Regions from separate parts of the Citrobacter sp. KH_055_1 genome, predicted to be linked through region 1. Evidence: predicted binding sites of a transcription regulator. Region 1 holds the regulator's gene; the other holds the start of a gene.
The links. Region 1 encodes sigma-54, which starts transcription at its own class of promoters, with help from an activator protein. Its sites were predicted from a motif close to GTTGGCACANNTTTCGCTNT; they were not measured.
Positions count from the first base shown of each region.

Region 2: the regulator sigma-54 is predicted to act here: its motif matches at 4,585-4,604, upstream of glnA (glutamate--ammonia ligase).

Region 1 covers NZ_CM174473.1:481,936-493,143, forward strand. The annotation lists gene gltB (glutamate synthase large subunit) at 1-690, opposite strand, end outside; gene mnmL (tRNA modification radical SAM protein MnmL/YtqA) at 1,378-2,307, shown strand; gene arcB (aerobic respiration two-component sensor histidine kinase ArcB) at 2,503-4,839, shown strand; gene elbB (isoprenoid biosynthesis glyoxalase ElbB) at 5,069-5,722, shown strand; gene mtgA (monofunctional biosynthetic peptidoglycan transglycosylase) at 5,719-6,438, shown strand; gene npr (PTS phosphocarrier protein NPr) at 6,576-6,848, opposite strand; gene rapZ (RNase adapter RapZ) at 6,845-7,699, opposite strand; gene ptsN (PTS IIA-like nitrogen regulatory protein PtsN) at 7,745-8,236, opposite strand; gene hpf (ribosome hibernation promoting factor) at 8,320-8,607, opposite strand; gene rpoN (RNA polymerase factor sigma-54) at 8,630-10,063, opposite strand; gene lptB (LPS export ABC transporter ATP-binding protein) at 10,110-10,835, opposite strand; gene lptA (lipopolysaccharide ABC transporter substrate-binding protein LptA) at 10,842-11,208, opposite strand, start outside.
Region 2 covers NZ_CM174473.1:4,602,782-4,613,989, reverse strand. The annotation lists gene hemN (oxygen-independent coproporphyrinogen III oxidase) at 1-115, shown strand, start outside; gene AC3ITF_RS21645 (YshB family small membrane protein) at 203-313, opposite strand; gene glnG (nitrogen regulation protein NR(I)) at 425-1,834, opposite strand; gene glnL (nitrogen regulation protein NR(II)) at 1,846-2,895, opposite strand; gene glnA (glutamate--ammonia ligase) at 3,090-4,499, opposite strand; gene typA (ribosome-dependent GTPase TypA) at 4,879-6,702, shown strand; gene AC3ITF_RS21620 (GntR family transcriptional regulator) at 6,940-7,650, shown strand; gene AC3ITF_RS21615 (sugar phosphate isomerase/epimerase family protein) at 7,659-8,642, shown strand; gene AC3ITF_RS21610 (MFS transporter) at 8,742-10,007, shown strand; gene ompL (porin OmpL) at 10,082-10,774, opposite strand; gene AC3ITF_RS21600 (MFS transporter) at 10,841-11,208, opposite strand, start outside.

The sequences.
Region 1 (11,208 bases):
TTGGGCCAGCGGCCAGCGCGGTACGGTGTTGGTGGAAAAGCGCTGGTGGAACAGGCAGATGGCCGATTCCAGACGCAGGTCCGCGAGGTCCAGGTAAAAGCGCGGCAGATCCGCCGGCATACACAGACCTTTATAGATATTGACCAGATTGGACAAGCTACAGACGTAGAAGTCTTTATCGTCCTGTAAACGTTTCTCGATGCGGCGACGCGCGATGAACAGACGGCGCTCCATATCGCGTGGACGCCAGCCCGCAGGGGCGTTAACAAAAATTTGCTCAATACGGGGCAGGGAGGAGAGGGCAATTTCACCGAGAACACCGTCGTTGGTCGGCACGTCGCGCCAGCCCACAATCGACAGGGTTTCCTGCTGTAACTCTTCTTCAACGATGCGACGAGACGCCGCCGCCAGTTCAGCGTCTTTATTTAAAAAGATCATGCCGACCGCGTAGTTTTTGGCTAAACGCCAGCCGCGCTCTTGCGCAACAATGCGGAAAAAGCGATCGGGTTTTTGTAATAACAGGCCACAGCCGTCGCCGGTTTTACCGTCCGCGAGGATGGCTCCACGGTGCTGCATACGGGCCAGTGCGTGTATGGCGGTACGCACTACCTTGTGGCTAGGTTCGCCTTCTATGTGGGCGATCAGGCCGAAACCACAGTTATCCTTCTCAAGGGATTTATCGTACAACATATCAGTGAACCTCCCCAGGCTCTGCGGGACGCCTCTCCGATACCGTTTGCGCACAGGCACACCAAGAGCATGGCGACGGGGGTTGCGCGTTATACGCTCACCTCGCATTCGCCCTCTTTAATCCTTTTCGCATAGGTCAAACAAGTTTGAGGACTTGCTTCAGAGGGAATCTCAATTACTGCATAAATATGATGAGCAGGCTGCTCATCCAGAAAGCTTCCAGCGGATTTCCACGTTATCGGGAATCCACACACAGGTCAAATGGCAATCTTATTTATGCAAAAATGTGCTATAGGTCGATTAACGATATGAATATATTGAAATTAATGGCATTTTTACATTGATTTAACGCACAGTGGATGGCGAGGGAAGTGTGATCTGTCTCACTGTCAGAAAGGTCCGTTATCGCTTGTCCTCCCTTTGTTTATCGCGATGTTTGGCATTTTATGCTGGTTTATAGAGTTTACGCGTCTTAAAGATACTGTTTTTATCCGTTGGCCGTCGGAAGATAAAAAAAATCATCGGATATAAGGAAAAGTAATCACATTTTGATTGAATGAAATTTCATTTATTTTGCTTGAATATGCAATGAATAAAAGCACGCCGGGGCGATTGATCCAGGTCATCGCCGACGGGGGCTAAAAATGGCAGGCTTTGGCCTCTTTTCAAGGCGCGGTCTATCAGATTATGCAGTTACAGAAATTAGTCAATATGTTTGGTGGGGATCTTTCTCGTCGTTATGGGCAAAAGGTTCATAAACTCACGCTGCACGGCGGGTTTAGCTGCCCAAATCGCGATGGCACCATTGGACGTGGCGGGTGCACCTTCTGTAATGTCGCCTCCTTTGCCGATGAGGCACAGCAGCATCATTCGATTGCTGAGCAGCTCGAACATCAGGCTCAACTGGTGAATCGCGCCAAGCGCTACCTGGCCTATTTTCAGGCTTATACCAGCACGTTTGCCGAAGTGCAGGTGCTGCGTTCGATGTACCAGCAGGCGGTCACTCAGGCCAATATTGTCGGGCTGTGCGTCGGGACACGCCCTGACTGCGTGCCAGAGGCGGTGCTCGATCTGCTGTGCGAATATAAAGATCAGGGCTACGAGGTGTGGTTGGAACTGGGGCTGCAAACGGCCCATGATAAAACGCTGCACCGTATTAACCGTGGGCATGACTTTGCCTGCTATCAACGCACCACGCAGTTGGCGCGTGAGCGTGGGTTGAAAGTGTGCTCACATCTGATTGTCGGCCTGCCGGGAGAAGGGCAAGCGGAATGTCTGCAAACGCTGGCGCGCGTGGTGGAGACCGGCGTTGATGGCATTAAGCTGCATCCGCTGCATATCGTGAAGGGCAGCATTATGGCGAAGGCCTGGGAAGCAGGGCGTCTGAGCGGTATTGAGCTGGCCGATTACACCGTGACGGCGGGCGAGATGATTCGCCATACGCCGCCAGAGGTTATTTATCATCGTATTTCTGCCAGCGCCCGTCGCCCGACGTTACTGGCGCCGCTGTGGTGTGAAAATCGCTGGACCGGGATGGTCGAACTGGACCGTTATCTCAATGAGCATGGTGTACAAGGCTCCGCTCTTGGAACGCCGTGGGCTCAGCCGGGGAGCTAACCCTCTGTAGGCCGGATAAGGCAAAGCCGACCTCCGGCAATCTGCGCCTGCTTGCCTGATGGCGCTTCGCTTATCAGGTCTACGATGACCTCTCCTCAGTCATTTCACCGATAGCCTCCGCATTTATTGCACAATCTCAAACGTCACGCCGAGAATTGAGTATTATTGTGCCAAGTTGTCGTGAAGGAACCCTCTATGAAGCAAATTCGAATGCTGGCGCAGTATTATGTCGACCTGATGATGAAATTAGGTCTGGTGCGCTTTTCGCTGCTATTGGCGCTGGCTCTGGTGGTGTTGGCCATAGTGGTGCAAATGGCCGTCACCATGGTGCTGCATGGCCAGGTAGAAAGTATTGATGTAATACGTTCCATCTTTTTTGGCCTGTTAATTACCCCCTGGGCGGTCTATTTCCTGTCAGTGGTCGTGGAGCAACTGGAGGAGTCCCGGCAACGCCTGTCACGACTGGTGCAGAAGCTGGAAGAGATGCGCGAACGCGATCTCAAGCTTAACGTGCAGTTAAAGGACAATATTGCGCAGCTTAACCAGGAGATTGTCGAACGTGAAAAGGCGGAAGCGGAGCGCCAGGAAACGTTTGAACAACTCAAAGTCGAAATTAAAGAGCGTGAAGAAGCGCAGATCCAACTGGAACAACAATCCTCTTTTCTGCGTTCTTTTCTCGATGCTTCACCGGATCTGGTTTTTTATCGCAATGAAGATAAAGAGTTCTCCGGCTGTAACCGCGCCATGGAATTGCTGACAGGCAAGAGCGAAAAGCAGCTGGTGAATTTAAAACCGATTGAAGTTTACTCGCCAGAAGCGGCTGAAAAAGTTATCGAAACCGACGAGAAAGTGTTCCGCCATAATGTCTCGTTGACCTATGAACAATGGCTGGATTACCCGGACGGACGTAAAGCCTGCTTTGAAATTCGTAAAGTGCCTTATTACGACCGCGTCGGTAAACGACACGGCCTGATGGGCTTTGGCCGCGATATTACCGAGCGCAAGCGCTACCAGGATGCACTTGAACGTGCCAGCCGTGACAAGACGACCTTTATTTCCACCATCAGCCACGAACTGCGTACGCCGCTGAACGGTATTGTCGGTTTGAGTCGGATCCTGCTGGATACGGATCTGACCGCTGAGCAGGAAAAATACCTGAAAACTATCCATGTTTCTGCCGTTACGCTTGGGAATATTTTCAACGATATTATCGACATGGATAAGATGGAGCGGCGTAAAGTTCAGCTCGATAACCAGCCGATAGATTTCACCAGTTTTATGGCAGATCTGGAAAACCTCTCCGGCCTGCAGGCGCAGCAAAAAGGGCTGCGCTTTGTACTTGATCCGACCTTGCCGCTGCCGCATAAGGTCATTACCGACGGGACGCGTCTGCGTCAAATCCTGTGGAATCTGATCAGCAACGCCGTGAAGTTTACCCAGAAAGGGCAGGTCACCGTGCGGGCGCGCTATGACAAAGGCAACATGCTGCATTTTGAAGTGGAAGATTCTGGTATCGGTATTCCGCAGGATGAGCAGGATAAAATCTTCGCCATGTATTATCAGGTGAAGGACAGCAATGGCGGTAAACCGGCCACCGGGACCGGGATTGGTCTGGCAGTGTCTCGTCGTCTGGCGAAAAACATGGGCGGCGATATTACGGTTTCCAGCCAGCCGGGGAAAGGTTCCGTCTTTACCCTTACCGTTCATGCCCCAGCCGTTGCGGAAGAGATTGAAGACGCCTTTGAAGAAGACGACATGCCGTTGCCTGCCCTGAATGTGCTGCTGGTTGAGGACATTGAACTGAACGTGATTGTCGCCCGTTCGGTGCTGGAAAAACTGGGTAACAGCGTGGACGTCGCCATGACCGGGAAAGCCGCGCTGGAAATGTTCAAACCGGGTGAGTACGACCTGGTGCTGTTGGATATTCAGTTGCCGGATATGACGGGTCTGGATATCTCCAGAGAGTTAACGCAAAAGTACACGCGGGAAGATCTGCCGCCGCTGGTGGCGCTCACCGCTAACGTTCTGAAAGACAAAAAAGAATATCTGGAAGCGGGTATGGATGACGTGCTGAGCAAGCCGCTGTCGGTACCGGCGTTAACCGCCATGATTAAAAAATACTGGGATACCCGAAACAAAGAGGAGAGCACTGTGACATCTGAAGAAAGCAGTAAATCGCAAGCGCTGTTAGATATTCCCATGTTGGAACAATACCTCGAGCTGGTGGGACCGAAGTTAATTACCGACGGATTGGCGGTATTTGAGAAGATGATGCCGGGTTATTTAAGTGTGCTGGAGTCCAACCTGACCGCGCGTGATAAAAAAGGCGTTGTTGAGGAAGGCCATAAAATCAAAGGTGCCGCGGGGTCAGTGGGACTGCGCCATCTGCAACAGCTGGGTCAGCAAATTCAATCCCCGGACCTTCCTGCCTGGGAGGACAACGTGGGGGAATGGATTGAAGAGATGAAGCAGGAGTGGCAGCACGACGTGGCGGTATTAAGAGCCTGGGTGGCGAGTGTTGAAAAAAAATGACCCCGGCTTAGCCGGGGTGCGCGAATACTGCGCCAACACCAGGGAAATCGTGGCTGCGCCGTAAATTATTATCATTGTTTACAAGGGCGCAGCCCTAATTTTCAGGCCGCACGCAGTTAAGATAGCAAATCTTAAATAATTTGTTACATGAATCAGTTAAATGTGTGAAGCGTAGCATTTTAATAAGAATTATTAATATGCTACAGCCAGTTGCGAAAGGAGTATCACGATGAAGAAAATTGGCGTAGTGCTCGGTGGATGCGGCGTGTATGACGGCTCGGAGATCCATGAAGCCGTGTTAACGCTGCTGGCTATTGCCCGCAACGGGGCTCAGGCCATCTGCTTTGCGCCGGATAAACAACAAGCAGATGTGATTAATCATCTGACGGGCGAACCCATGCAGGAGACCCGCAATGTCCTGATTGAGGCTGCACGTATAACCCGTGGTGATATTCGCCCGCTTGCCCAGGCGGTCTCTGCTGAACTGGATGCGCTGATTGTCCCTGGTGGATTCGGTGCAGCGAAGAACCTGAGCAATTTCGCCAGCCAGGGAAGCGAATGCCGGGTGGATAGCGACTTAGCCGCGCTGGCAGTCGCCATGCATCAATCCGGTAAGCCGTTGGGGTTCATGTGTATTGCCCCAGCGATGCTGCCTAAAATATTCGATTTTCCGCTGCGTCTGACGATTGGCACCGATATCGATACTGCGGAAGTGCTGGAGGATATGGGGGCAGAGCATGTGCCGTGTCCGGTCGATGATATTGTGGTTGATGAAGACCACAAAATCGTCACCACGCCGGCTTATATGCTGGCACAGGATATTGCCCAGGCGGCGAGCGGTATCGACAAGCTGGTCTCGCGTGTGCTGGTGCTGACTGAATGAAAAAAGGGGTGACCGCCAGTTTGCGGCGACTCTTTCTGCGGGCGGTCATTGTCCTCGCCGTGTTCTGGGGCGGGGGCATCGCCCTCTTCAGCGTGCTGCCCGTGCCCTTTTCAGCGGTGATGGCTGAACGACAAATTAGCGCCTGGTTGCACGGTGATTTCGGCTATGTGGCGCATTCTGACTGGGTCAGTATGGATGAGATCTCACCGTGGATGGGGCTGGCGGTTATTGCCGCAGAAGACCAAAAATTTCCGCAGCACTGGGGATTTGATGTCTCTGCGATAGAAAAGGCGCTAGCGCATAATGAGCGCAATGAAAGCCGCATTCGTGGAGCATCGACGCTCTCGCAGCAGACAGCAAAAAATCTCTTTCTGTGGGATGGACGCAGTTGGGTGCGTAAAGGTCTTGAGGCCGGACTCACACTGGGCATGGAAACAGTGTGGAGTAAGAAACGTATTCTGACGGTTTATCTGAATATCGCCGAGTTTGGCGACGGTGTATTCGGCGTAGAAGCGGCAGCACAACGTTATTTCCATAAACCGGCCAGCCGCCTGAGTCAGTCTGAAGCAGCGCTGCTGGCGGCGGTGCTGCCAAATCCTCTGCGTTTTAAGGCGAATGCCCCGTCAGGCTATGTACGTAACCGGCAGGCATGGATCATGCGGCAAATGCGCCAGTTAGGCGGTGAGTCGTTTATGCGGGAAAATAAGCTGTATTAGTCGATGCTGACGCTGTTTTTGTAGGCCTGATAAGCGCAGCGCATCAGGCAGAATACGACACAACGACATTGCCGGATGTGGCGTAAACGCCTTATCCGACCTACTCGCTACGTGCTGAAATGGTAGCTCTGTACTGACTAATCCTCGTCAAATCCCGAATTAAACAGCGCAATCACCGCTGCCAGGGCTTCTACTTCCTGTGGGCCAGAGGCTTCAACCTCTATCTGGCGACCTTTGGCGGAATCCAGCATCAGCAGGGCGATGACGCTGTTCGCTTCCGCCTCTGTACCTTCATCGTTACGCAACAGCACTTCCGCCTCAAAACCTTGCATTAATTCAAACAGCTTCATCGCAGGCCGGGCGTGCATGCCCAGCTTATTGGTGATTTCGACAGTCTGTTTTACGGTCATGATTTGCGTTTTTCCAGGGTGCGATGGCGTGACTGCACGTTTTTACCGCGAGAGCGGAAGTAGTCAGCCAGTTGCTCTGCAATATACACCGATCGGTGTTTCCCGCCGGTACAGCCGATGGCTACGGTGAGGTAGCTGCGGTTGTTAGTCTCCAGCATGGGTAACCATAGCTCAAGATAGCTGCGAGTCTGGTAGATAAAATTGTGTACTTCTGTGTGGCGGTCGAGAAACGCGGCAACGGGCCTGTCCAGACCGGTCATCGGACGCAGTTTAGGGTCCCAGTGTGGGTTTGGCAGGAAGCGCACGTCAAAGACGTAATCCGCATCAATCGGGATGCCGTGCTTGAAGCCAAAGGACTCGAATACCATGGTCAGTTCACGTTCACGTTTGCCCAGCAGTCGGGTACGCAACATTTCTGCCAGCTCGTGCACGGACATTTCAGAGGTATCGACGATCAGGTCCGCGCGAGAACGCAGTGGCTCCAGTAAGTCACTTTCCTTATCGATAGCACTTTCCAGTGACAGATTTTTGCTGGAGAGTGGGTGCAGTCGACGGGTATCACTGTAGCGACGGATCAGCGTGTTACGATCAGCATCGAGGAACAGCAGCTGCGGCGAGAAACCTTCAGGCAGGTTATTCATTGCCTGCTCGAAAATTTCTGGTGACTCAGGCATATTGCGCACATCAATGCTGACGGCCGCAGATATTTGGCTATCGGCCAGGGTGCGGGCCAGATCGGGCAACAGCACTACGGGAAGGTTATCCACGCAGTAAAAACCCATATCTTCCAGCGCTCGCAGGGCAACAGATTTGCCTGACCCTGAACGACCGCTGACGATCATCAGTACCATGTACTGTTTCTCCTCACAACGACAAAAAAGGGTGCCATTGGGTTGTTATGCTTCATCCTGTACACCTTCGGTGTCCGTGATGATTTGATACAGCTCCTGATCGCTCTGCGCGGAACGCAGGCGGCGACAGATGGTTTTATCCGCCAGACGTTTTGCAACCAGTGACAAGGTGTGCAAATGCGTCTTGGTTTGGTCTGCGGGAACCAGCAGGGCGAACAACAGATCGACCGGTTGATTATCAATGGCGTCGAATGCGATAGGCGTTTCGAGCTGCACAAACACGCCGACCGCGCGCATCGTGTCTTCTTCCAGCTTTCCGTGCGGAATGGCAATACCATTGCCGATGCCGGTACTGCCCATTTTTTCACGCGTCAGAATGGCTTCAAATACCACCTGAGAAGGCAAGCTGAGCTGCTTTGCTGCCAGTTCGCTGATGATTTCCAGAGCGCGTTTTTTGCTTTGGCAGTGAACACCAGAGCGCGTACATTCCTGGTTAAGAACAGTACTCAGTTGTAGAGTCGTATCGTTATTTGTCATAATTTCACCTAAGCGCTAACTGTACAAATGGCCCGTTGTGCTGCACAACAGGCCGTCCTGCACCCGCTAACTGCCCGGACAAGTTAGTGCTGTTTCAGTTTATCTTTATGTTTTGTTAACTGCCGAGCCAGTTTATCAATTAAACCGTCAATGGCGGCGTACATATCCTGACCTTCCGCGCTGGCATGAATTTCGCCACCGTTCACATGCAGTGTTGCATCCGAGATGTGTGTCACCTTCTCCACCTTCAACACAATATAGACCTGATTAATCCGGTCGAAATATTGCTCAAGTTTGGCGAACTTTGTGTTCACAAAGTCACGCAGTGCTTCAGTGATTTCGACGTTGTTTCCAGTGATGTTGAGCTGCATAGTGTCTTCCTTATCGGTTGGGTCAGACCAGCTGTTTGCGCTGGTTAGACGGCGGAATGGATAAAGACTCTCGGTACTTCGCAACGGTGCGGCGTGCCACCATGATACCCTGTTCTGACAGCATAGAGGTTAACTTGCTGTCACTCAGCGGTTTCGCAGGGTTCTCCGCAGCAATTAATTTCTTCACCAGTGCGCGTATCGCTGTAGAAGAGGCTTCGCCCCCGCCCTCAGTGTTGACGTGGCTGGAAAAGAAATACTTGAGTTCAAAAATGCCGCGTGGACTGTGCAGATACTTTTGCGTGGTCACTCGGGAAATGGTTGATTCGTGCATCTCGACGGCTTGGGCGATATCCGCCAGCACCATCGGCTTCATAAATTCTTCGCCTTTCTCAAAGAAGGCTTGCTGTTGCTCAACGATACATCGACTGACGCGCAACAGCGTGTCGTTACGGCTTTCCAGACTTTTAATCAGCCACTTTGCATCCTGGAGATTGGTGCGAATAAACTGGCTGTCGGCATCGTTGCGCGCGCCATTGCACATGGCGGCATAGTGCTGATTAATCTGTAGACGCGGAATGCTGTCGCTGTTCAGTTCGACGACCCAACGATCGTTATGTTTGCGCACCAGTACATCTGGGATCACGTACTCTGGCTCACCGGTTTGGATCGACTGCCCGGGTCTCGGATCCAGCGACTGGATCAGGTTGACGGCTTCTTTCAGCACATCTTCTTTCAACCGGGTAACGCGCATGAGCGAGCGGAAATCGTGATTGGCTAACAGATCGAGGTGATCGCTGATGATCAGGCGGGCTTCTTCCAGCCATGCTGTGGCTTTGTCAAACTGCGACAGTTGAATCAACAGGCAGTCGCGGAGATCTTTCGCCGCCACGCCAACTGGATCAAAACGTTGAACGCGTTTTAGCACGGCTTCGACTTCATCGAGACCAATGTCGTCATCACCCATGCTCTCGAGAATATCATCCAGAGAAACGGTGAGATATCCGGTGTCATCAACCGCATCGACAATTGACGTCGCAATGGCGCGATCGGTATCCGAGAACGGGGTCAATCCCACTTGCCACATCAGGTAATCTTGTAATGATTGCGTGGTTTCACCCTGATAAACAGGCAGTTCGTCGTCGATGTAATCCCCACTGGTGCCCGACGGTGTGCCTGCGGTGTAAATTTCATCCCAACTGGCATCCAGCGGCAGTTCTTCCGGCATCTCTTTTTGTTCGAGAGCATCTGCGGTATCGAGGGAATCGCTGTCCTGTTTTTCCTGGGTATCAATTTCGTCGTGAAGATCGGTTTGCTCGAGCAGTGGGTTACTTTCCAGCGCTTGCTGAAGTTCTTGCTGAAGTTCCAGCGTAGACAACTGCAACAGACGGATAGCCTGTTGTAGCTGAGGCGTCATTGCCAGTTGTTGGCTAAGCCTGAGTTGCAAACCTTGCTTCATGTTCAGAGTGGTTTTCTCCTGCAGTAACGTGACGTCTTCTACCCTATCAGAGTCTGAAGTCTTCCCCAAGGTATACGCGCTTAACGTGTTCGTCTTGCAGTATTTCGGTTGGCGTGCCGTGTGCTATCAGATGTCCCTGACTCACAATATAGGCGCGTTCACAGACCGCCAGCGTTTCACGCACGTTATGGTCGGTGATCAGCACGCCCAGTCCGCTGTCGCGCAGGTGTTCAATGATACGTTTGATATCAATAACGGAGATCGGGTCAACGCCCGCAAATGGTTCATCCAGCAGGATAAATTTCGGATTTGCAGCCAATGCACGAGCGATTTCCACACGGCGACGTTCCCCCCCGGATAGCGACTGTCCCAGGCTGTCCCGCAGGTGTTCGATATGGAACTCTTCCATCAATTCGTTAGCACGATCTTCGCGCTGTTCGCTGGAGAGATCGTCACGAATTTGCAGTACCGCCATCAGGTTATCAAACACGCTCAGACGACGAAAAATAGAGGCTTCCTGCGGTAAATAACCGATGCCGCGACGGGCGCGTGCATGCAGCGGCAGCAGGCTGATGTCTTCGTCATCGATGATGATGTTGCCCGCATCGCGCGGCACAATGCCCACCACCATGTAAAAGGTCGTTGTTTTGCCCGCACCGTTAGGGCCGAGCAGACCGACGATCTCCCCGGAGTTGACGGTCAGACTGACGTCTTCCACCACACGGCGGCCTTTATAGGCTTTTGCAAGGTTCTTTGCAGTTAATGTTGCCATAACGAATCAGTTACCTTTTTTCTCTGCCGGAGCTTTGGTTTTGTTTTTATCCTGCAGCTGTGACGGCACCAGAACGGTAGTGACGCGTTTGCCTTTATCGCTGAAGGCCTGCATTTTCTGCTCTTTTACCAGATAGGTAATTTTGTCGCCGGTGATGTTGCTGTCCACCTGCTCCAGATAGGCTTTACCCGTCAGCACAACGAAATCTTTTGCCAGTTCATAGTGCATCTGTAAGGCATGGCCGTTAACGGGTTTACCGTTATCCTGCATCTGGTAAAACGTTGCCGGATTGCCGTAGCCATCGATCACTTCTTTACCGTCTTCACCGCCCGGACGGGTCACGACAACCTTATCGGCATTAATTTTGATGGTG
Region 2 (11,208 bases), 650 kb from region 1:
GAAGGGGATTCAGGTGACGCCAAAAGGTCGTCTGCTGATCCGCAATATTTGCATGTGCTTTGATGCGTACCTGCGCCAGAAAGCACGGATGCAGCAGTTCTCGCGGGTCATCTAATGACGTTGCCCGGTGGCACTTCGCTTACCGGGCCTACGACATCTCAATATGTAGGTCGGGTAAGCGAAGCGCCACCCGACAAACCCGCTAGCTAAACAGCCCAACCAGCGCTGCACACAGCACCGCGGCAACCGCAGTTTGCGGCGTATGGCTTTCAACCGAGCCGCTCGACAGCAGATTAATAATTGATTCCAGCATGATGACTTCCCCCGTTTTCCGGGCACGATCATACTTAACTCATCGGAACAGTAAAGCGCAAAATAGCAGCGCTTTGCGCTCAATTATCAATCTTTACACAGCGAAAATCCCTTACTCCATGCCAAGCTCTTTTAACTTACGTGTCAGGGTATTACGCCCCCATCCGAGTAAGCGCGCCGCTTCCTGTTTATGGCCCTGAGTATGGCGCAGCGCGGTGGTTAACAGCGTGCGTTCCATTTCAGGCTGCGCTTCAGAGAGTAAGTTTTGATGACCGGAGCGTAGCGCCCGGTCAGCCCATTGTGCCAGCAGTGTTGCCCAGCTGTCAGGCTGCATATGTGAGGGCGCGTCTGGAACGCTTGCTTCAAATAGCTCAGCCGGCAGGTCCTGAATCAGCACTTCCTGCCCGGCGGCCATCACGGTTAACCAGCGGCAAGTGTTCTCTAGTTGACGAACGTTACCCGGCCAGGCCAGACGCGTCAGTGCGGCCTCGGTTTCAGGGTGTAACTGCTTGGCTTCCACACCCAGCTCGTGAGCGGCTTCCTGCAGGAAATGACGCGCCAGGCGAGGGATGTCTTCCCGTCGCTCGCGCAGCGGTGGTAAATGAACGCGAATGACGTTCAGTCGGTGGAACAAGTCCTCGCGGAACTTGCCTTCCTGTACCCGCAGTTCCAGATTCTGGTGCGTAGCCGCGATAATGCGTACGTCCACCTTCACCGGCGCATAGCCGCCGACGCGGTAAAACTGTCCGTCGGCCAATACACGCAGCAATCGCGTTTGCACGTCCAGCGGCATATCGCCAATCTCATCGAGAAACAGCGTGCCGCCATCCGCCTGCTCGAAGCGTCCCTGACGAATGGTATTGGCGCCGGTAAAGGCGCCTTTTTCGTGGCCAAACAGTTCAGATTCGATTAAATCCTTCGGAATTGCCGCCATGTTAAGGGCGATAAATGGCGATTTGGCACGCGGGCTGTGACGGTGGAGAGCATGAGCGACCAACTCTTTACCGGTCCCGGACTCACCGTTGATCAAGACGCTAATTGAAGAGCGGGAAAGCCGGCCAATTATGCGAAAGACATCCTGCATTGCTGGGGCTTCACCGATGATGTCGGTGGTGGGGCCGTTGATCTGAACATTACGCGGCTGCTGCTGTTCCTGATAATGGCTTATGGCGCGTTCGACTAGCGCCACAGCTTCGTCAATATCAAACGGCTTGGGCAGGTAATCGAACGCCCCTTGCTGGTAGGCGCTGACGGCGGCGTCCAGATCGGAGTGCGCGGTCATGATGATGACCGGAAGCATCGGATGACGCTGTTTAATTTGTTTTAACAGCGTCAGGCCGTCCATCCCCGGCATGCGGATATCCGACAACAGCACGTCCGGCGTTTTACTGGCGAGCGCGTCCAGTACCTCTTTACCGCTTTCAAATGTGGTGCAGTTGAGTCCTGCCCCTGCGAGCGCACGTTCAAGCACCCAACGGATGGAACTATCGTCATCAACGACCCAGACTATTCCTCGTTGCATAAACGTCACCTCTATTTCCTGATAGGCAGGTAAACCGAGAACTCGGTATGACCCGGCCAACTGGTAAATTCAATTTTGCCGGAATGTTGATCAATCAAATTACGGGCGATAGATAATCCCAGCCCGGTTCCCCCCTCGCGACCGCTGACCATTGGGTAGAACAGCGTATCCTGTAAATGTGGAGGAATACCCGGACCGTTGTCCTCAACGTCAATACGCGCCGCCAGGCGGTAACGCATGCCGTGCAATGTGAGCTGAAACGCGGTGCGGGTACGCAGAATAATCTCGCCACCTTCCGGTCCCAGCGCTTGTAACGCATTACGCACGATATTCAGCAGAACCTGTTCTATCTGGTCAGGATCGTGCAGTATTTCTGGCAGACTCGGGTCGTAATCGCGGATCAACGTGACATTCTCCGGGAGTTCCATCGACACCAGTGCCACAACGCGTTCTGCCACCTTGTGAATACTTTCCGTGATGTGCATACCGGGTTGCTGCGGCCCCAGCAGGCGGTCGACCAGGTTACGCAGGCGGTCTGCCTGCTCAATAATGACTTGGGTATATTCCTTGAGGGCTGGATCCGGTAGCGCTTTACTGAGCAGTTGTGCTGCACCGCGTAATCCACCCAACGGGTTTTTAATTTCATGCGCCAGACCACGTACCAGATCGCGGGCGGCTATTTGCTGGGCATGCTGGAGCTGCTCCTGACTCAGACGGCGCTGGTTATCCATGGGCGCCATCTCCAGCAGAATAAGGCCATCAGGCAGCCTCTGGGCGGTCACAGAGAGGATATGCGAGTGGCTATCTATCACCAGCGTCACTTCGTTGTCCGTAAAGCCCTGACCCGCTTCCAGGCTCTCTCGCATCAGCCCGATGTTTAATGAGAAATAACTCAGCAGTTCAGAAAGCGGCGTGCCAAACAGTTTGCGGGAACTTTGGGCAAGCAGCTGCTGTGCCGCGGGGTTGGCGTAATGCACCGCCAGCTCATCGTCGACAAGTAAAATGCTGTTAATTAACGAATTGAGGATCTGCCCAGCATCGGGCAGCGTGCCGGTTGCCATTCAGCAGTCTCCTGAAAAAGGTTGCACCAATTTAGTGCATTATAGCTTTCACGTAGAAAAAGCGCGAAGGATCAGTTCGTTGGCGGAGAAAAAAGCCCATCGTGTGATGGGCTGAAAGTTTCCACGGCAACTCAATTCCAGGTTATCGCGCCAGCGCGTGACGCGACCTTATCTGGAAAGTACAACTCAAACGATTAAACGCTGTAGTACAACTCAAACTCTACCGGGTGCGGGGTCATGCGCACGCGGTCATCTTCTTCGCGACGCAGCGTAATGTACGCATCGATCGCTTCATTGGTGAACACGCCGCCTGCAGTCAGGAACTCGCGGTCCAGATCCAGTTCGTTCAGTGCTTCTTCCAGAGAGCCAGCAACCTGTGGGATCTCTTTTGCTTCTTCCGGTGGCAGGTCGTACAGGTTTTTGTCCATTGCTTCGCCCGGGTGGATCTTGTTCTTGATACCATCAAGACCAGCCATCAGCAGTGCTGCAAAGCACAGGTACGGGTTAGCCGCCGGGTCCGGGAAGCGTACTTCAATACGGCGTGCTTTCGGAGAGGCAACGACTGGGATACGGATAGAGGCAGAACGGTTACGGGCAGAGTACGCCAGCATAACCGGTGCTTCGTAACCCGGGACCAGACGCTTGTAGGAGTTGGTGGTCGGGTTCGCCAGGGCGTTGATCGCTTTAGCGTGTTTGATTACACCACCGATGTAGAACAGCGCCTGCTCGGACAGACCTGCATACTTGTCACCGGAGAACAGGTTTACGCCGTTCTTGGACAGAGACATGTGGCAGTGCATACCGGAACCGTTATCGCCGAACATCGGTTTTGGCATAAAGGTCGCCGTTTTACCGAAGCGGTGCGCGACGTTGTGAACGACGTATTTGTAGATCTGAATTTCGTCCGCTTTTTTGGTCATAGTGTTAAAGCGGGTAGCGATTTCGTTCTGGCCCGCAGTCGCCACTTCGTGGTGATGCGCTTCAACGACAAGGCCCATCTCTTCCATGACCAGACACATGGTAGAACGGATGTCCTGGGAAGAATCGACCGGAGGAACCGGGAAGTAACCGCCTTTCACGCCAGGACGATGACCTTTGTTACCACCTTCATATTTGGTGGAGGAGTTCCATGCGCCTTCGATATCATCGATAGCGACGTGGGAACCGGAAATAGAGCTGCCGAAACGGATGTCGTCGAACAGGAAGAATTCTGGCTCTGGCCCGAACAGCACGGTGTCTGCGATGCCGGTAGCACGCAGATATTCTTCAGCGCGTTTTGCGATGGAGCGCGGGTCGCGGTCATAGCCCTGAAGCGTACCCGGTTCCAGGATATCGCAACGGATGATCAGAGTAGACTCTTCAAAGAACGGGTCAATGAGTGCAGTAGAAGCATCTGGCATCAGAACCATGTCTGATTCGTTAATGCCTTTCCAGCCACCGATTGAGGAGCCGTCAAACATTTTGCCTTCTTCAAAGAATTCGGCATTTACCTGATGAGCAGGAATCGTGACGTGCTGTTCTTTACCTTTAGTGTCAGTGAAGCGCAAATCAACAAACTTCACTTCGTGTTCGTTCAGCATCGTCAAAACGTGTTCAGCGGACATACTTACTCTCCCGGATTGGTCATTGTCGTCGTGGTAACGAGGTCTTCAATTCTGCAAAAATTGGCCGTGTCGCCGTAAAAAATATAAAGCGAAATCTGTGCCAACTTTTAAATTGCCCCCAAAAGGCGTTATCATGCGCATCATCGTGCAAAGGGGTTGCACCATGAAGGTTGTATTGCACCATTATAGTGCCTCTTTGTGAACATTAAGCACTATAATGGTGCAATTGACATGAGATTACCCCTTTTAACGCTCCGTGAATGTGATCACAAAGAAACTCTGCAATACTTGTTTGCGGAGGATGTTTGTGATCCTGTTTTGTACTGCGATTAATCCGTGTACAATAACGCGCTATTTCTAAAATGCCTGAGGCAAAGTTGTGATCGAAAATTTGCGTAACATCGCCATCATCGCGCACGTAGACCATGGTAAAACCACCCTGGTAGACAAGCTGCTCCAACAATCCGGTACATTCGACTCTCGTGCCGAAACCCAAGAGCGCGTGATGGACTCCAACGATTTGGAGAAAGAGCGTGGGATTACCATCCTCGCTAAAAACACCGCTATCAAGTGGAATGACTACCGTATCAACATCGTTGATACCCCGGGACACGCCGACTTCGGTGGTGAAGTTGAACGTGTAATGTCCATGGTAGACTCCGTGCTGCTGGTGGTTGATGCAATGGACGGTCCGATGCCGCAGACGCGCTTCGTGACTAAAAAAGCCTTTGCTCATGGCCTGAAGCCAATTGTTGTTATCAACAAAGTTGACCGTCCTGGCGCGCGTCCTGACTGGGTTGTTGACCAGGTATTCGACCTGTTCGTTAACCTCGACGCGACCGACGAACAGCTGGACTTCCCGATCGTTTACGCTTCAGCGCTGAACGGTATCGCAGGTCTGGATCACGAAGATATGGCGGAAGACATGACCCCGCTGTATCAGACCATCGTTGACCGTGTACCGGCTCCGAACGTTGACCTTGATGGCCCGCTGCAGATGCAAATCTCTCAGCTGGACTACAACAACTACGTGGGTGTTATCGGCATCGGTCGCATCAAGCGCGGTAAAGTTAAACCGAACCAGCAGATCACTATCATTGATAGCGAAGGCAAAACTCGCAACGGTAAAGTCGGTAAAGTTCTGACCCATCTGGGTCTTGAGCGTATCGAGAGCGACGTTGCAGAAGCGGGCGACATCATCGCGATCACTGGTCTGGGCGAACTGAACATCTCCGACACCATCTGCGATCCGCAGAATGTTGAAGCGCTGCCGGCGCTGTCTGTTGATGAGCCGACCGTGACCATGTTCTTCAACGTAAACACCTCTCCGTTCTGCGGTAAAGAAGGTAAGTACGTTACTTCTCGTCAGATCCTTGACCGCCTGAAAAAAGAACTGGTACACAACGTTGCACTGCGTGTTGAAGAGACTCCGGATGCAGACGCATTCCGCGTGTCTGGTCGTGGTGAACTGCACCTGTCCGTTCTGATTGAAAACATGCGTCGTGAAGGTTTCGAGATGGCGGTTTCCCGTCCGAAAGTTATCTTCCGCGAAATCGATGGCCGTAAACAAGAGCCATTCGAAAACGTAACGCTGGACGTCGAAGAGCAGCACCAGGGTTCTGTTATGCAGGCACTGGGTGAGCGTAAAGGCGACCTGAAAAACATGAATCCAGATGGTAAAGGCCGCGTACGTCTCGACTACGTGATCCCAAGCCGTGGCCTGATCGGCTTCCGTTCAGAATTCATGACCATGACCTCCGGTACCGGTCTGCTGTACTCCACCTTCAGCCATTACGACGATGTTCGTCCGGGCGAAGTGGGCCAGCGTCAGAACGGCGTGCTGATCTCCAATGGTCAGGGTAAAGCTGTTGCGTTTGCACTGTACAGCCTGCAGGACCGCGGTAAGCTGTTCCTGGGTCACGGCGCAGAAGTTTATGAAGGCCAGATCATCGGTATTCACAGTCGTTCTAACGACCTGACTGTAAACTGCCTGACCGGTAAGAAACTGACCAACATGCGTGCTTCCGGTACTGATGAAGCCACCACCCTGGTTCCAGCTCAGAAAATGACTCTGGAACAGGCTCTGGAATTCATCGATGACGACGAACTGGTAGAAGTAACACCAACGTCTATCCGTATTCGTAAACGTCACCTGACTGAAAACGATCGTAAACGTGCGATGCGTGGTCCGAAAGAAGACTAATTAACGCGCTTTAATGACAAGACCCTGCCTTAAGAGGTGGGGTTTTTTTTGCCTGCAATCCCTGGTCCCCGGCGGGATTACGTTGATTCCCTGCCTCAAGAAATACTCTCCCCTCAAGATGTCTGGCTTAAGAGAGCTTGGTCACAAATTTTTCTAAAGCTCAACGCGGGTGTTTGCTTTCTTTTTCATCGTCAGCGTATGATTAAACCATCTGGTTTAAACCAAGTGAATTAAACAATGACGAGTAATCAGTCGACCGTTGAGAATGCGAAAGAGAAGTTAGATCGTTGGTTAAAAGATGGGATCACCACTCCGGGCGGAAAACTGCCCTCGGAAAGGGAGTTGGGAGAGTTGCTGGGGATCAAGCGCATGACGTTACGTCAGGCGCTATTAAACTTGGAGTCTGAATCCAAAATCTTTCGTAAGGATCGCAAAGGGTGGTTCGTTACCCAGGCACGCTTTAACTACAGCCCGGAATTGTCAGCAAGCTTTCAGCGCGCCGCGCTTGAGCAGGGTAGAGAGCCTTCCTGGGGATTTATCGAGAAAAGCCGGGTTTCTCAGTACCCGGACGTTGCCGCGCCGCTGGTGTCAGCAACACCGTCTGATGAACTGTATCGGATAACGGGCTGGGGAGCGCTGGAAGGGCATAAAGTTTTCTATCATGAAACGTTTATCAACCCGAAGGTCGCTCCGGGATTTATTGAGCAGCTTGAAAGCCAGTCATTTTCTTCGGTATGGGAAAATGAATATAAAAAAGAAACGGTAATCAAAAAACTGGCTTTTAAACCTGTCAGAATGGCCGGCGACATTAGCAAGTTTATTGGCGGTTCGACTGGAATGCCCGCCATTCTTATTGAAAAACACCGGGCTGACAGCGATGGCAATATCGTACAAATAGATATTGAGTATTGGCGATTTGAAGCAGTTGATCTCTTCATTAACTTGTAGGTACGTTTATGGTCACTAAAGACAATGCACATAAAATTCTGGCGCGGGTAGATAATCTTCCTCTTTATCTTCACGCTTATGCTTATCATTTGAATATGCGCGTTGAACGCATATTACCGAATGATTTATTAGATATCGCCAGTGAAAATAATCTGCGTGGGGTGAAAATCCACGTCCTTGATGGTGAACGCTATTCTCTTGAAAATATGAATGATGAAGCACTGTCAGCATTTGGCGACAAAGCGCGTCAGCTACAGCTTGATCTGCATATCGAGACCAGTTCTTCTGATAAAAAAGCTATTGACCAGGCTGTCGCTATCGCATTAAAAACAGGCGCCTCTTCGGTGAGGTTTTACCCGCGCTACGAAGGTAATCTTCAAGAAGTGCTTGCAATCATTACGCAAGATATCAAATATTTGCGCGATTGCTATCAGGATAGCGGACTGACCTTTACCTTAGAGCAGCATGAGGATTTAAAGAGTCATGAATTGGTATCGTTAGTTCAGAGCAGTGATATGGAGTCGCTCTCTTTACTGTTTGATTTTGCTAATATGATCAATGCCAATGAGCATCCGTTAACGGCGTTAGACACAATGTCTCCGCATATTACCCAGGTGCATATTAAAGATGCATTAATTGTAAATGAGAATGCGGGACTGGGCCATAAAGCCTGTACTTCGGGTCAAGGGGATATGCCGTTTAAAGATCTGCTGACCAAACTTATTTGCTTAGGTGATGAGAAGCCGCAGGTAACGGCTTACGGGCTGGAAGAAGAAGTGGATTATTACGCCCCGGCATTTCGTTTCGACAATGAAGGAGATAACCCCTGGATCCCATGGCGCCAGATGAGCGAAACACCGCTACCGGAGCCAGAACTTCTCGAAGAACGTTTGATTAAAGAAAAAAATGATGCCATCCAACAAATACAATTTGTGCGTAGCGTGCTACAACAAATTAAAAATGAGGCGCATCACATTCTAACTCATTATTAATATCTAACGCCTTTATTTAGAATTCATAGTCCATTTCTGATGAATGGGCGTATTTTTATATTTAAAACAAATGATTAAATAAATCATTTAGGGGATGCTATGCTCACAAAAAAGAAATGGGCGCTTTTTAGCCTGTTAACGCTGTGTGGCGGTACAATTTACAAATTACCCTCACTGAAAGATGCGTTCTATATTCCGATGCAAGAATACTTCCATTTGACTAACGGTCAGATTGGTAACGCGATGTCAGTGAACTCATTTGTAACTACCATAGGTTTTTTCTTATCTATTTATTTTGCAGACAAACTTCCACGTAAATACACTATGTCTCTTTCCCTTATTGCTACGGGGCTGCTGGGGGTTTATTTGACCACCATGCCTGGCTATTGGGGGATCCTCTTTGTCTGGGCGTTATTTGGTGTTACCTGCGACATGATGAACTGGCCGGTGTTATTAAAATCCGTTAGCCGACTCGGCAACAGCGAACAACAAGGGCGTCTGTTCGGCTTTTTTGAAACGGGCCGCGGTATTGTGGATACGGTTGTCGCATTTTCTGCACTGGCCGTCTTTGCCTGGTTTGGCAGTGGTCTGTTGGGGTTCAAGGCCGGTATCTGGTTCTACTCTGCAATTGTCATTATGGTCGGGATCATCATCTTCTTTGTTCTGAACGATAAAGAGGAAATCCCCGCCGCAAAAATCCATGATGCTGAAGATGCGCCGAAAAATCCAAGCATGTCGTCAGTTCTGAAAGATAAGACTATTTGGTTAATCGCGTTTAACGTCTTCTTTGTTTATGCCGTGTATTGTGGATTGACGTTCTTTATCCCATTCCTGAAAAACATTTATATGCTGCCCGTCGCGCTGGTGGGGGCTTATGGGATTATTAACCAATATTGCCTGAAAATGGTTGGTGGCCCGATTGGTGGACTGATCTCAGATAAAATCCTGAAATCACCGAGTAAATATTTATGCTACACATTTATGCTCAGCACAGTGGCACTGTTGCTGCTGATCGTTCTGCCGCATGAAAGTATGCCCGTTTATTTAGGCATGGTGTGTACGCTGGGCTTCGGCGCCATCGTATTTACTCAGCGCGCTGTATTCTTTGCCCCGATTGGTGAGGCCAAAATCGCAGAGAATCAAACGGGTGCAGCAATGGCGCTGGGTAGCTTTATCGGTTATGCCCCGGCGATGTTCTGCTTCAGTATGTACGGATATATTCTGGATTTGAACCCAGGGCTCATCGGCTACAAAATTGTGTTTGGTATTATGGCCTGCTTCGCTTTCTGTGGGGCGATTGCATCTGTTCTGCTGGTTAAGCGAATCAGTGAAAGAAAGAAAATGCTGCAAGCGGAACAGGCGTGATGCGCGTTTACGTCAGGTAGTATGAAAAAGCCGCTGACTTGGACTGTCAGCGGCTTTTTTATCAATAGAGGGAGCTAGAAGAAATACTTTGCCCCGACACGAATCTGATTTTGTTCCCGGTGGTAGGGTTCCACATTACGATCTAACCAGCGTAATTCAAGATAGGGCAGCCAGTGCTCGTTGATGCGATATTTAAAGGTATTGGTAATTTCCCAATGATGGTCTTTACCATTACTACTATTAAAATCATTTACTCGCATAAAGTAGTGTGGTTCAAACGTATAAGAAAACTTATCCGTAATGCTAAAATTCCAATAGTTACCGATCTCATAGGTATCGTTGTTATCCAGATCGCCGTTTAAATCGGTTGAGCTGTAGTTGTTATGATTATATCGATTACGTACCGTAAGGTTAAACCAGGGCGTAAACTTATAATTCACATCCAGATATACTGCGCCGCCAGAACCAATACTCTTATCGTTAATCAGTCCACCGGGTTGAATAGTCAGTTTATCTGTCGGCTTGAATAATGGATACCAGCCTTCTATTTCGTTATAGCCATGTTTTAACTCATCTTTGCGTTGCATGGTGTAGGTATTCGTGAGCATGATACCCGCACCCATATCGGAATTATAGCCAACGCGCAGCATGACTTCCATCTGATCGGATGCCAGATTATATGCCTCGCGGTTTTCCACATAGGCACCGGCAAAAACAGAGGTGGAGACGACAGAGGATAAAAGAATTATTGTATTCAACTTTTTCATAATAAATCCATTTTATAAGCGTAGGGAAGCCGCCATCCATAGAGATGGAGAAAGCGGCAATTATTTTTATACGTTTACAACAGAGGTATTCTTTTTATGACTCTCAGTATCAGGTTTGAAATTGCTTTTCTTCCGTTGACTGATTTCCTCGATAATAAAAGCAAAGCGAGTTTCATTGAGTTTATAAAATAAACCCATGGTGAAGGCTGCGATGATGGCAAGCCCGCATGGCCAGAGAAAAATAAGCTGGCGCAAACCGAGCAAGGTGGCCTCGCTCTGGACTATGTTGGGGACATAGCCGATTTGCGTCAGCATAATACCCGGCAAGAAACCCGCCAGCGCAGCAGAAATTTTTCGTGAAAAGGTATAACCGGTATAGACCGACCCCTCGGCACGAATCCCGGTTTTCCATTCACCGTAGTCAACGGTATCTG